One region of the Lysinibacillus sp. OF-1 genome, then DNA from elsewhere that is predicted to be linked to it. Evidence: a T-box and tRNA genes for the amino acid it is inferred to sense, from the RefSeq annotation. Region 1 holds a T-box; the other regions hold tRNA genes.
What was found. A T-box is a leader RNA that pairs with one kind of tRNA and senses whether it is charged. The one in region 1 lies ahead of metG (methionine--tRNA ligase), so its partner is inferred to be a tRNA-Met.

Region 1 (3,184 bases):
TGAATCATTTGAGGCAATTCTACTTGTTCATGCCACATCATTTCCTGTATGCCTAACATATTCCTTACCTTCTCTGCTGAAAATGGTAAGAAAGGATGCAGTAGCTGTCCTAAATTAGCAATAATATAGACACAGGTTGCTAGTGTACGATTACTAGCCTCCAAATTTTCTTTTACTTGTTGCCATGGCTGTTGTACGTCAAAATAGCGATTAGCCCCTCGAATATACTCAAAAATGGCTTCTAACGCTTGTTTAAAATGCCCTCCTTCAATCAGCCTGCCCGCTTCATTAAACAGCTGAACGGTTTGTTTACGAATATTGCTATCTACTTCAGCCTGTGGCACCTGGCTGGCAAAGGATTTCTCAATAAACTTCAATGTACGATTGACAAAATTACCATAGGCACCGAGTAATTCACTATTATGACTGTAAATAAATTCTCGCCATGAAAAATCAGTATCACGGTTTTCTGGCGCATTCATCGTTAAGAAGTAGCGAATGGCGTCTGCGTCATAACGACTTAAAATATACGGAACCCACACAGCCCAATTTTGACTAGTTGATAATTTTCGTTTTTCTAATGTTAAATATTCGTTCGATACGATATGTGTTGGTAATGCTTGCGCCCCAATTCCCATTAAAATAGCTGGCCAAATAACCGTATGGAAAGGAATATTATCCTTCCCATGGACATAATACGAAATGGTCTCTTCATTCCATAAATCTTCAATCGCTATTTGATGCTCTTTTGCCCACTCTAGACTTGCTGATAGATAACCAGCTACTGCTTCAATCCATACATATATTTTTTTCCCTTCAAAGCCTGGCACTGGGACATCTATGCCGTTTGGTAAATCTCTTGTTACTGCTCGGTCAGGAACCCCTTCTGCCAAGTAACGCTCCGTTAAACCTAAAGCATTATCTCGCCAACGTTTATGGGCCTTCGCTTCTGCCACATAAGACTCCAATCTACCTTGAAATTGACTAAAGGTAAAATAAAAATGCTCTGTCTCACGAATAACAGGCTCATTGCCACATATTTTGCAACGTTTATCTATTAAATCCAGTGGGTCTAAGATTTCTGAGCAGTTATCACATTGATCTCCCCTTGCCTTTGCACCACAATTTGGGCAAATTCCCTCAACAAATCGATCGGGTAGAAATTGTTGATCTGTCTCACAGTAAGCCTGTTCAATTTTCTTTTTGTATAAAAAATTGTTAGCTAGTAGCTGTAAAAATAGGCCCTTTACGGATTCATGATGGTGTTCTGCATCTGTTCTAGTGTATAAATCATAGGTAAATCCTAAATCACGAAAGCACTGCGTAAATTCAGCATGATAGTGATTGGCAATGGCCTCTGTTGTTGTATTTTCTTGTGCTGCACGAATAGAAATGGGTGTACCATTACAATCACTGCCTGATACATATAAAACCTGCTCACCTTTTTGTCGGTAATATCTAGCCAAAATATCACCTGGTAATAGTGCGGCAACATGCCCTAAATGCAAAGAACCATTTGCATATGGCCAAGCGCCTCCAATAACAATTGTCATTCTAGTTTGCTCCCCTCACTAAAAAAGTGGTAAAAAAAAATCGTCCTAATCAAATCTGATTAGGACGAGTATACCCGTGTTACCACCTATATTTACAAATAGCTCACACTATTTGTCTCCATCAGTACGTCTCCATTGAAAATGAGAGATACTGCCGCTGTTGTAACGAGTGCCCATCTCGTCGTAATCTACTTGCTAAAAAGCTTTCGGTACGAAGCTCAAAGGTCATTTTCAAAAGGGTTCATTTACCTCATTTCCACCAACAGAGGCTCTCTACAAAATGCTGATCCAATTTACTTTTCCTTTTCAATGCTTTTCCTATAGGATTGGCACTATTTTACGCTTTCTAGTGATGAAATGCAATGATTGTCGTTAAATCAACTCTATTTTTCGATAAAGATTAAAATTTAAGCGATTAATTGAATGTGATGTTTAATAACGCTGTTAAATCATCTATTATAATGTCTGCCTTTTGCAATTCATTATCCTGTGCAAAGCCAAAACGAACGCCTATCGACTGTAGTTGATTGTCATGTGCAGCCTGAATATCCGACGAACGATCTCCCACCACTACCCCGTTCTGGATTTCATTTTCTTCTACAACTCGTTTTACTAGATCTGATTTATGCCCACTTGCAATAGATTGAATGCTGTAGATTCCCTTTATAAAACGCTCTAATTGATAGGTTTCAACAATCGCCTGTAAATAGTCAACCTGTCCATTACTCGCTATGTATAACGGATAATTCTCTGATAATGCTGCAAGAGTTTGTTCAGCATGTGGATATAAAGCTCCCTGATGATTGCGTATTTGCTCAATCAGCTTTATATGGAACAAAACATTGCTCTCTTCACGTATCTCTATTGCATGCATAGGACATAATGTTTCCCACACAACAGGTAAAGGAACGCCCATTATTTCTCTGTATTTTTCTATCGGTGTTTCTCCTTGCCACAAGCCACTTGTCCGTAGCACATCAAATGTTGCGTCGAGCGCAGGCTCTAATATAAGATTTGTTTGAAATAACGTGCCATCCATATCAAAAATAAAAGCTTTATTCATAGAATCACTCCCTGATTAATTATCAAAAAACGTCATGTGAGGCTTTTCCTGCTTATAATAAGCCAAACGATCTTGCAAAGTTCCTGTATGAAATTCAAATTTATGACCATCTGGGTCTGTAAAGTAAATCGATTTTTTGTCCTTCTCATCTCTTTGACGCCCTGTTAAAATATTGACCTTTAATTGTAGCAATTTATCATACATTTTATTATAGTCATCCTCACAAATAGTAAAGGCGATGTGGGTATAGGAATGATGGATTTCATTCCGTGGTATATCCCTCTCTACATTCAGGGCGAGCCACAGCCCATTTACATCAAAATAGGCTGTGCTTTTCCCCTTTACTAGCAATTTAGCATCGAAAACATTTTCATAGAATGCGATGGATTCCTCTAAATTGGATACAGAAAATAGTAAATGATTAATATGTTGAATGGTCATAACTAAGCTCCTAATGCTTATTTTTTACCTTTTTTTATTCCTTTAGAAATCTGCTTCCATTTACGTTGCTCCTCAAGTTTCGCCTGTGCATTGGTTTTGCGTTCCATATAAGCTAATTCTCTTTGGA
Region 2 (3,184 bases), 610 kb from region 1:
TTCCTGTACCACCTCCTCACCGTTTGAGAAATGGGGGGACGCAGTAGGATAGGGTAAGCGCGCTGTTGGTTATGCGCGTCCAAGCAGTAAGGCGTGTGTGTAGGCAAATCCGCACACTGTAACGTTGAGCTGTGATGGCGAGTCCGTATGGACGAAGTTCCTGATTTCACACTGCCAAGAAAAGCCTCTATCGAGGTGAGAGGTGCCCGTACCGCAAACCGACACAGGTAGTCGAGGAGAGAATCCTAAGGTGTGCGAGAGAACTCTCGTTAAGGAACTCGGCAAAATGACCCCGTAACTTCGGGAGAAGGGGTGCTCTTGAGCGTGCAAGCGCATGAGAGCCGCAGTGAATAGGCCCAGGCGACTGTTTAGCAAAAACACAGGTCTCTGCAAAACCGTAAGGTGACGTATAGGGGCTGACGCCTGCCCGGTGCTGGAAGGTTAAGAGGAGTGGTTAGCGCAAGCGAAGCTGCGAATTGAAGCCCCAGTAAACGGCGGCCGTAACTATAACGGTCCTAAGGTAGCGAAATTCCTTGTCGGGTAAGTTCCGACCCGCACGAAAGGCGTAACGATCTGGGCACTGTCTCAACGAGAGACTCGGTGAAATTATAGTACCTGTGAAGATGCAGGTTACCCGCGACAGGACGGAAAGACCCCGTGGAGCTTTACTGTAGCCTGATATTGAATTTTGGTACAACTTGTACAGGATAGGTAGGAGCCAGAGATCTCGGAGCGCCAGCTTCGAAGGAGGCGTCGGTGGGATACTACCCTGGTTGTATTGAAATTCTAACCCATGCCCCTTAGCGGGGCAGGAGACAGTGTCAGGCGGACAGTTTGACTGGGGCGGTCGCCTCCTAAAAGGTAACGGAGGCGCCCAAAGGTTCCCTCAGAATGGTTGGAAATCATTCGTAGAGTGTAAAGGCACAAGGGAGCTTGACTGCGAGACCTACAAGTCGAGCAGGGTCGAAAGACGGGCTTAGTGATCCGGTGGTTCCGCATGGAAGGGCCATCGCTCAACGGATAAAAGCTACCCCGGGGATAACAGGCTTATCTCCCCCAAGAGTCCACATCGACGGGGAGGTTTGGCACCTCGATGTCGGCTCATCGCATCCTGGGGCTGTAGTCGGTCCCAAGGGTTGGGCTGTTCGCCCATTAAAGCGGTACGCGAGCTGGGTTCAGAACGTCGTGAGACAGTTCGGTCCCTATCCGTCGTGGGCGTAGGAAATTTGAGAGGAGCTGTCCTTAGTACGAGAGGACCGGGATGGACACACCGCTGGTGTACCAGTTGTCTTGCCAAAGGCATCGCTGGGTAGCTATGTGTGGACGGGATAAGTGCTGAAAGCATCTAAGCATGAAGCCCCCCTCAAGATGAGATTTCCCATTACGCAAGTAAGTAAGATCCCTCAAAGACGATGAGGTAGATAGGTTCGAGGTGGAAGTGTGGTGACACATGGAGCTGACGAATACTAATCGATCGAGGACTTAACCAAAACGTTTGAAACATTCAATGAACCGTTTATCCAGTTTTGAAAGAACAACTCTTTCAACTGAATAAGTGAAGTGATGATGGCAAAGAGGCCACACCCGTTCCCATACCGAACACGGAAGTTAAGCTCTTTAGCGCCGATGGTAGTTGGGGGCTTCCCCCTGTGAGAGTAGGACATCGCTTCGCTTATTTTTCGTGGAGGATTAGCTCAGCTGGGAGAGCATCTGCCTTACAAGCAGAGGGTCGGCGGTTCGAGCCCGTCATCCTCCACCATTATTTTTAAAACAGTATAGTATTATCGCGGGGTGGAGCAGTGGTAGCTCGTCGGGCTCATAACCCGAAGGTCGTTGGTTCAAATCCAGCCCCCGCAACCAAATGGTCCCGTGGTGTAGCGGTTAACATGCCTGCCTGTCACGCAGGAGATCGCCGGTTCGATCCCGGTCGGGACCGCCATTTTTTTTTGCCGGTGTAGCTCAGTTGGTAGAGCAACTGACTTGTAATCAGTAGGTCGTGGGTTCGACTCCTATCGCCGGCACCATTCCCTTGGAGGGGTAGCGAAGTGGCTAAACGCGGCGGACTGTAAATCCGCTCCTTAGGGTTCGGCGGTTCGAATCCGTCCCCCTCCACCATTTTAGGGGCATAGTTCAACGGTAGAATAGAGGTCTCCAAAACCTTTGGTGTGGGTTCGATTCCTACTGCCCCTGCCAGGTATTGAGGTACTCGTTCATATACAGCTGTTATAATTTATATAGTGGCGATTGTGGCGAAGTGGTTAACGCATCGGATTGTGGTTCCGACATTCGTGGGTTCGATTCCCATCAGTCGCCCCATTTTCAAATTGGGGTATAGCCAAGCGGTAAGGCAACGGATTTTGATTCCGTCATGCCTAGGTTCGAATCCTAGTACCCCAGCCATTTTTCTTTTTTACGAGCCATTAGCTCAGTTGGTAGAGCATCTGACTTTTAATCAGAGGGTCGAAGGTTCGAGTCCTTCATGGCTCATCGTTTTTTAATGAATATTGCGCCCGTAGCTCAATTGGATAGAGCGTCTGACTACGGATCAGAAGGTTATGGGTTCGACTCCTGTCGGGCGCGCCAATAAATTTATGTTTTCGGAATGTAGCTCAGCTTGGTAGAGCACTTGGTTTGGGACCAAGGGGTCGTAGGTTCGAATCCTGTCATTCCGACCATTTTTTATGATAAATGGGGCCTTAGCTCAGCTGGGAGAGCGCCTGCCTTGCACGCAGGAGGTCAGCGGTTCGATCCCGCTAGGCTCCACCAGTTCAATATTTTTGGAGGTATACCCAAGTCTGGCTGAAGGGATCGGTCTTGAAAACCGACAGGCGGGTAACACCGCGCGGGGGTTCGAATCCCTCTACCTCCTCCATTTTGGGTCAGTAGCTCAGTTGGTAGAGCATTAGATTGAAGCTCTAAGTGTCGGCGGTTCGATTCCGTCCTGACCCACCATTATTTGCGGGTGTAGTTTAATGGTAAAACCTCAGCCTTCCAAGCTGATGTCGTGAGTTCGATTCTCATCACCCGCTCCAAAATGGGCCTATAGCTCAGCTGGTTAGAGCGCACGCCTGATAAGCGTGAGGTCGATGGTTCGAGTCCATTTAGGCCCATCATTATTCCGAAGTAGCTCAGTTGGTAGTAGCACCTGACTGTTAATCAGGTTGTCGCAGGTTCGAGTCCTGCC
Region 3 (3,184 bases), 750 kb from region 1:
GCCCGCCATTATGGTTTTCATCTCTCCACCAACAGTTACATATTGCTCAGTACCTGCCTTAAAGCTCTCATAATAACAATTAGCAACATGTGGCTCAACTAACACAAATGTAATATCCTGCTCATAATATTGTTGTAAAAAAGCTACTACTGCCCCTGCAAATGACCCAACACCAGCTTGTAAAAATACATGTGTCGGAGCTTGCTGCATCTGTTCAACGATTTCATGTACAAGTGTTGTGTAGCCTTGCATAATCCATAATGGTATTTCTTCGTAGCCATCCCACATCGTATCCTGAATCAGGACCCAGCCATTTTCTTGTGCTAGCTGCGAGGTATAACGCACGGTTTCATCATAATTCATTGTCGTTATTTCAGCATAGGCTCCTTCTTTTTTAATATGCTGTAAACGTTCATCGGCACTGCCAGCTGGCATATATATTCGCGCTTGATACCCCAGTTCACGAGCCGCCCATGCCACACCACGACCATGGTTACCATCTGTTGTTGAAATAAAGGTTAAATTACCTATCTGCGCTTTTACTTCTGATGATTTTAATTGTTCAAACGATAGTTCCTCTATATTTTTCTGGAGTCTATTGGCAACATACTGCGCAATTGCATAAACTCCGCCTAATACTTTAAATGCGTTTAAGCCAAATCGATAGGATTCGTCTTTTACCAAAATTTTTTCTACACCCATCCATGAAGCAAGTGAATCAAGATGATGGAGAGGTGTCTTTTCAAATTGCTCATATGTACGTAGAAATTGCCCCACTTTCTTTACTTGTTCCAATGTAAAATATGGCAGTAAAGCTGTTCCGTCATTTGCTTTATCCAGCTGATTGTGCACCCACTTTAATTTTTCATTCATTCCTATCCCTCCTTTATCATTAGCTTAGTCCATCTAGCTTCAAAATACAAAATTATACAATACAGAACTTACATTTGTCTAAGTTCCTTGTTATGCGTTTATGATCCCCTACGGAAAAGGGAGAAAAATTTCTTAACTTCCTATATAATTAACAAGCCTTCACAGATCCGATGTTCTGTGAAGGCTTCATTTTTATAGTAACTATGTTATCAAATCAATTAAAAAGTGCAGTAGATGTAATTCATCTACTGCACTTAGTATGACCCGTACGGGATTCGAACCCGTGTTACCGCCGTGAAAGGGCGGTGTCTTAACCACTTGACCAACGGGCCAATGGCGGAGAAGGAGGGATTTGAACCCTCGCGCCGGTTACCCGACCTACACCCTTAGCAGGGGCGCCTCTTCAGCCTCTTGAGTACTTCCCCACATAAAAATGGCTCCGAAGGCAGGACTCGAACCTGCGACAACCTGATTAACAGTCAGGTGCTACTACCAACTGAGCTACTTCGGAATAATGATGGGCCTAAATGGACTCGAACCATCGACCTCACGCTTATCAGGCGTGCGCTCTAACCAGCTGAGCTATAGGCCCTTGGAGCGGGTGATGGGAATCGAACCCACGACATCAGCTTGGAAGGCTGAGGTTTTACCATTAAACTACACCCGCATAAATGGTGGGTCAGGACGGAATCGAACCGCCGACACTTAGAGCTTCAATCTAATGCTCTACCAACTGAGCTACTGACCCATTTCGTCCATGCTAAGCTTATTTTCTTTTGCTTTTCATATCTTCTTATGAAAATAATGGCGGTCCCGACCGGGATCGAACCGGCGATCTCCTGCGTGACAGGCAGGCATGTTAACCGCTACACCACGGGACCATTTGGTTGCGGGGGCCGGATTTGAACCAACGACCTTCGGGTTATGAGCCCGACGAGCTACCACTGCTCCACCCCGCGATAATTTTATACGGTTTCGAGTTTTTAAAGCACCATTTATAAAGATTTAAAACTGGAGGAGGTAGAGGGATTCGAACCCCCGCGCGGTGTTACCCGCCTGTCGGTTTTCAAGACCGATCCCTTCAGCCAGACTTGGGTATACCTCCGTTGCAATATATAAATGGTGGACCTTGCAGGACTCGAACCTGCGACCGGACGGTTATGAGCCGTCTGCTCTAACCAACTGAGCTAAAGGTCCTTTAAGATGGCGGCAGAGGGGATCGAACCCCCGACCTTACGGGTATGAACCGTACGCTCTAGCCAGCTGAGCTACGCCGCCAGGATCTTTATACTGGTTAATTTATTATGGTGGAGCCTAGCGGGATCGAACCGCTGACCTCCTGCGTGCAAGGCAGGCGCTCTCCCAGCTGAGCTAAGGCCCCATAATTTCTTTGGAAATGGTCGGGAAGACAGGATTCGAACCTGCGACCCCTTGGTCCCAAACCAAGTGCTCTACCAAGCTGAGCTACTTCCCGTTCTTTTTGGCGCGCCCGACAGGAGTCGAACCCATAACCTTCTGATCCGTAGTCAGACGCTCTATCCAATTGAGCTACGGGCGCATTAAAAATGGTGCCGAGGACCGGAATCGAACCGGTACGGTAGTCACCTACCGCAGGATTTTAAGTCCTGTGCGTCTGCCAGTTCCGCCACCCCGGCACATTTGGAGCGGAAGACGAGGTTCGAACTCGCGACCCCCACCTTGGCAAGGTGGTGTTCTACCACTGAACTACTTCCGCATGTGCATAAGTTTTTTTATCTGGCAATGAAATAATGGTGCGGGTGAAGGGAGTCGAACCCCCACGCCTTGCGGCGCTAGATCCTAAGTCTAGTGCGTCTGCCAATTCCGCCACACCCGCTTATTATTATTTAAAAATGGTGAGCCATGAAGGACTCGAACCTTCGACCCTCTGATTAAAAGTCAGATGCTCTACCAACTGAGCTAATGGCTCTAAAAAAATGGTGCCGGCTATAGGAATCGAACCCACGACCTACTGATTACAAGTCAGTTGCTCTACCTGCTGAGCTAAACCGGCATATGGTGGAGGATGACGGGCTCGAACCGCCGACCCTCTGCTTGTAAGGCAGATGCTCTCCCAGCTGAGCTAATCCTCCTGGGTATTATGCCTAGCGACGTCCTACTCTCACAGGGGGAAGCCCCCAACTACCATCGGCGCTAAAGAGCTTAACTTCCGTGTTCGGTATGGGAACGGGTGTGACCTCTTTGCCATCATCACTAGACTTGCACATGGATGTGCTGGCTTCTGCGTTTTTAGCAGAAGTTTCTTTATGTATCTTGTTTTGAAGTTGTTTAC
Region 4 (3,184 bases), 390 kb from region 1:
ACTATAAAATCCGAAGACCCCATATTAATAAAAGAAACTACTTTACCATCTTTAATTTCTTGACTCATATACCAAATACCCCCATTCAAATTAATACTATTTTACCACAAATTATTGAACATCTTTTAAAGTTTTCTACATATTTTCTACATAAAAAAAAGAACCCTTGTTATTTCAAGGATTCTTCGCTGTAAAAGATACCGGTGGTCGGGGTCGAACCGACACTCCAAAGGAACACGATTTTGAGTCGTGCGCGTCTGCCAATTCCGCCACACCGGCATAATGGAGATAAAAAAAATCGGATACACCGATTAGAGTTAAAATATGGAGGCGGCAACCGGATTTGAACCGGTGATAAAGGTGTTGCAGACCTGTGCCTTACCACTTGGCTATGCCGCCATCGAAGTTGGAGCGGAAGACGAGGTTCGAACTCGCGACCCCCACCTTGGCAAGGTGGTGTTCTACCACTGAACTACTTCCGCAAAATGGCTGGGGTACCTGGATTCGAACCAGGGCATGACGGAATCAAAATCCGTTGCCTTACCGCTTGGCTATACCCCAAAAGATAATTATATAAATGGGGCGACTGATGGGAATCGAACCCACGAGTGCCGGAACCACAATCCGGTGCGTTAACCACTTCGCCACAATCGCCATTATATTATAATTTTTATTAATTTTACTTTAAATGGGGCGACTGATGGGAATCGAACCCACGAATGCCGGAACCACAATCCGGTGCGTTAACCACTTCGCCACAATCGCCATAAAATTAATTGGCAGGGGCAGTAGGAATCGAACCCACACCAAAGGTTTTGGAGACCTCTATTCTACCGTTGAACTATGCCCCTATAATAATAAAACTGGTGGAGGGGGACGGATTCGAACCGCCGAACCCTAAGGAGCGGATTTACAGTCCGCCGCGTTTAGCCACTTCGCTACCCCTCCGGGAATACATGGTGCCGGCGATAGGAGTCGAACCCACGACCTACTGATTACAAGTCAGTTGCTCTACCAACTGAGCTACACCGGCAAAAAAACATGATGGGTCAGGACGGAATCGAACCGCCGACACTTAGAGCTTCAATCTAATGCTCTACCAACTGAGCTACTGACCCTTGTTATTAAAATAAATGGCGGTCCCGACCGGGATCGAACCGGCGATCTCCTGCGTGACAGGCAGGCATGTTAACCGCTACACCACGGGACCATTTGGTTGCGGGGGCCGGATTTGAACCAACGACCTTCGGGTTATGAGCCCGACGAGCTACCACTGCTCCACCCCGCGATAATCATATACTATTGTAAAAATAATGGTGGAGGATGACGGGCTCGAACCGCCGACCCTCTGCTTGTAAGGCAGATGCTCTCCCAGCTGAGCTAATCCTCCATCTGGGTATTTAAATGGTGACCCCTACGGGATTCGAACCCGTGTTACCGCCGTGAAAGGGCGGTGTCTTAACCACTTGACCAAGGGGCCAACTTTTGGAATAAATCAAAGTGCTGGCGGAGAGTAAGGGATTTGAACCCTTGAGACAGTGTTAACCGCCTACACGATTTCCAATCGTGCTCCTTCGGCCACTCGGACAACTCTCCAAGAATGGCTCCGAAGGCAGGACTCGAACCTGCGACAACCTGATTAACAGTCAGGTGCTACTACCAACTGAGCTACTTCGGAATAATTTTAGTATATAGCCTAGCGACGTCCTACTCTCACAGGGGGAAGCCCCCAACTACCATCGGCGCTAAAGAGCTTAACTTCCGTGTTCGGTATGGGAACGGGTGTGACCTCTTTGCCATCATCACTAGACTATTTGAAAGACAATACTTATTATAACATATTTTATCAAAATTACAAGTATATTATAATATTTTTTATTCTTTCAAAACTGGATAAACGTACATTGAATGGTTCAAACATTTTGGTTAAGTCCTCGATCGATTAGTATTCGTCAGCTCCATGTGTCACCACACTTCCACCTCGAACCTATCTACCTCATCGTCTTTGAGGGATCTTACTTACTTGCGTAATGGGAAATCTCATCTTGAGGGGGGCTTCATGCTTAGATGCTTTCAGCACTTATCCCGTCCACACATAGCTACCCAGCGATGCCTTTGGCAAGACAACTGGTACACCAGCGGTGTGTCCATCCCGGTCCTCTCGTACTAAGGACAGCTCCTCTCAAATTTCCTACGCCCACGACGGATAGGGACCGAACTGTCTCACGACGTTCTGAACCCAGCTCGCGTACCGCTTTAATGGGCGAACAGCCCAACCCTTGGGACCGACTACAGCCCCAGGATGCGATGAGCCGACATCGAGGTGCCAAACCTCCCCGTCGATGTGGACTCTTGGGGGAGATAAGCCTGTTATCCCCGGGGTAGCTTTTATCCGTTGAGCGATGGCCCTTCCATGCGGAACCACCGGATCACTAAGCCCGTCTTTCGACCCTGCTCGACTTGTAGGTCTCGCAGTCAAGCTCCCTTGTGCCTTTACACTCTACGAATGATTTCCAACCATTCTGAGGGAACCTTTGGGCGCCTCCGTTACCTTTTAGGAGGCGACCGCCCCAGTCAAACTGTCCGCCTGACACTGTCTCCTGCCCCGCTAAGGGGCATGGGTTAGAATTTCAATACAACCAGGGTAGTATCCCACCGACGCCTCCTTCGAAGCTGGCGCTCCGAGATCTCTGGCTCCTACCTATCCTGTACAAGTTGTACCAAAATTCAATATCAGGCTACAGTAAAGCTCCACGGGGTCTTTCCGTCCTGTCGCGGGTAACCTGCATCTTCACAGGTACTATAATTTCACCGAGTCTCTCGTTGAGACAGTGCCCAGATCGTTACGCCTTTCGTGCGGGTCGGAACTTACCCGACAAGGAATTTCGCTACCTTAGGACCGTTATAGTTACGGCCGCCGTTTACTGGGGCTTCAATTCGCAGCTTCGCTTGCGCTAACCACTCCTCTTAACCTTCCAGCACCGGGCAGGCGTCAGCCCCTATACGTCACCTTACGGTTTTGCAGAGACCTGTGTTTTTGCTAAACAGTCGCCTGGGCCTATTCACTGCGGCTCTCATGCGCTTGCACGCTCAAGAGCACCCCTTCTCCCGAAGTTACGGGGTCATTTTGCCGAGTTCCTTAACGAGAGTTCTCTCGCACACCTTAGGATTCTCTCCTCGACTA

Region 2: it has a tRNA-Met gene. The T-box ahead of metG (methionine--tRNA ligase) is inferred to sense a tRNA for this amino acid. The anticodon was not compared.
Region 3: it has a tRNA-Met gene. The T-box ahead of metG (methionine--tRNA ligase) is inferred to sense a tRNA for this amino acid. The anticodon was not compared.
Region 4: it has a tRNA-Met gene. The T-box ahead of metG (methionine--tRNA ligase) is inferred to sense a tRNA for this amino acid. The anticodon was not compared.

The regions. Positions count from the first base shown of each region.
Region 1 covers NZ_CP102798.1:4,363,261-4,366,444, forward strand. Annotated here, with positions in the region: gene metG (methionine--tRNA ligase) at 1-1,553, opposite strand, end outside; T-box leader at 1,611-1,872, opposite strand; gene NV349_RS21350 (HAD-IA family hydrolase) at 1,969-2,616, opposite strand; gene fosM (FosM family fosfomycin resistance protein) at 2,632-3,057, opposite strand; gene rsgA (ribosome small subunit-dependent GTPase A) at 3,075-3,184, opposite strand, start outside.
Region 2 covers NZ_CP102798.1:267,848-271,031, forward strand. Annotated here, with positions in the region: rRNA gene NV349_RS01200 (23S ribosomal RNA) at 1-1,490, shown strand, start outside; rRNA gene rrf (5S ribosomal RNA) at 1,557-1,672, shown strand; tRNA gene NV349_RS01210 (tRNA-Val) at 1,684-1,759, shown strand; tRNA gene NV349_RS01215 (tRNA-Met) at 1,786-1,860, shown strand; tRNA gene NV349_RS01220 (tRNA-Asp) at 1,864-1,939, shown strand; tRNA gene NV349_RS01225 (tRNA-Thr) at 1,949-2,024, shown strand; tRNA gene NV349_RS01230 (tRNA-Tyr) at 2,032-2,115, shown strand; tRNA gene NV349_RS01235 (tRNA-Trp) at 2,120-2,193, shown strand; tRNA gene NV349_RS01240 (tRNA-His) at 2,241-2,316, shown strand; tRNA gene NV349_RS01245 (tRNA-Gln) at 2,326-2,400, shown strand; tRNA gene NV349_RS01250 (tRNA-Lys) at 2,415-2,487, shown strand; tRNA gene NV349_RS01255 (tRNA-Arg) at 2,507-2,583, shown strand; tRNA gene NV349_RS01260 (tRNA-Pro) at 2,599-2,675, shown strand; tRNA gene NV349_RS01265 (tRNA-Ala) at 2,691-2,766, shown strand; tRNA gene NV349_RS01270 (tRNA-Ser) at 2,780-2,872, shown strand; tRNA gene NV349_RS01275 (tRNA-Phe) at 2,877-2,952, shown strand; tRNA gene NV349_RS01280 (tRNA-Gly) at 2,959-3,032, shown strand; tRNA gene NV349_RS01285 (tRNA-Ile) at 3,037-3,110, shown strand; tRNA gene NV349_RS01290 (tRNA-Asn) at 3,118-3,184, shown strand, end outside.
Region 3 covers NZ_CP102798.1:3,614,231-3,617,414, forward strand. Annotated here, with positions in the region: gene NV349_RS17580 (diaminopropionate ammonia-lyase) at 1-873, opposite strand, end outside; tRNA gene NV349_RS17585 (tRNA-Glu) at 1,134-1,205, opposite strand; tRNA gene NV349_RS17590 (tRNA-Ser) at 1,208-1,298, opposite strand; tRNA gene NV349_RS17595 (tRNA-Asn) at 1,308-1,384, opposite strand; tRNA gene NV349_RS17600 (tRNA-Ile) at 1,392-1,465, opposite strand; tRNA gene NV349_RS17605 (tRNA-Gly) at 1,467-1,540, opposite strand; tRNA gene NV349_RS17610 (tRNA-Phe) at 1,546-1,621, opposite strand; tRNA gene NV349_RS17615 (tRNA-Asp) at 1,679-1,754, opposite strand; tRNA gene NV349_RS17620 (tRNA-Met) at 1,758-1,832, opposite strand; tRNA gene NV349_RS17625 (tRNA-Ser) at 1,886-1,978, opposite strand; tRNA gene NV349_RS17630 (tRNA-Ile) at 1,994-2,070, opposite strand; tRNA gene NV349_RS17635 (tRNA-Met) at 2,078-2,151, opposite strand; tRNA gene NV349_RS17640 (tRNA-Ala) at 2,179-2,254, opposite strand; tRNA gene NV349_RS17645 (tRNA-Pro) at 2,271-2,347, opposite strand; tRNA gene NV349_RS17650 (tRNA-Arg) at 2,355-2,431, opposite strand; tRNA gene NV349_RS17655 (tRNA-Leu) at 2,440-2,528, opposite strand; tRNA gene NV349_RS17660 (tRNA-Gly) at 2,534-2,608, opposite strand; tRNA gene NV349_RS17665 (tRNA-Leu) at 2,644-2,728, opposite strand; tRNA gene NV349_RS17670 (tRNA-Lys) at 2,746-2,821, opposite strand; tRNA gene NV349_RS17675 (tRNA-Thr) at 2,830-2,905, opposite strand; tRNA gene NV349_RS17680 (tRNA-Val) at 2,909-2,984, opposite strand; rRNA gene rrf (5S ribosomal RNA) at 2,995-3,110, opposite strand.
Region 4 covers NZ_CP102798.1:3,972,620-3,975,803, forward strand. Annotated here, with positions in the region: tRNA gene NV349_RS19450 (tRNA-Leu) at 199-279, opposite strand; tRNA gene NV349_RS19455 (tRNA-Cys) at 326-399, opposite strand; tRNA gene NV349_RS19460 (tRNA-Gly) at 408-482, opposite strand; tRNA gene NV349_RS19465 (tRNA-Gln) at 487-561, opposite strand; tRNA gene NV349_RS19470 (tRNA-His) at 579-654, opposite strand; tRNA gene NV349_RS19475 (tRNA-His) at 690-765, opposite strand; tRNA gene NV349_RS19480 (tRNA-Trp) at 778-851, opposite strand; tRNA gene NV349_RS19485 (tRNA-Tyr) at 865-948, opposite strand; tRNA gene NV349_RS19490 (tRNA-Thr) at 958-1,033, opposite strand; tRNA gene NV349_RS19495 (tRNA-Phe) at 1,046-1,118, opposite strand; tRNA gene NV349_RS19500 (tRNA-Asp) at 1,135-1,210, opposite strand; tRNA gene NV349_RS19505 (tRNA-Met) at 1,214-1,288, opposite strand; tRNA gene NV349_RS19510 (tRNA-Val) at 1,315-1,390, opposite strand; tRNA gene NV349_RS19515 (tRNA-Glu) at 1,406-1,480, opposite strand; tRNA gene NV349_RS19520 (tRNA-Ser) at 1,505-1,596, opposite strand; tRNA gene NV349_RS19525 (tRNA-Asn) at 1,602-1,678, opposite strand; rRNA gene rrf (5S ribosomal RNA) at 1,695-1,810, opposite strand; rRNA gene NV349_RS19535 (23S ribosomal RNA) at 1,923-3,184, opposite strand, start outside.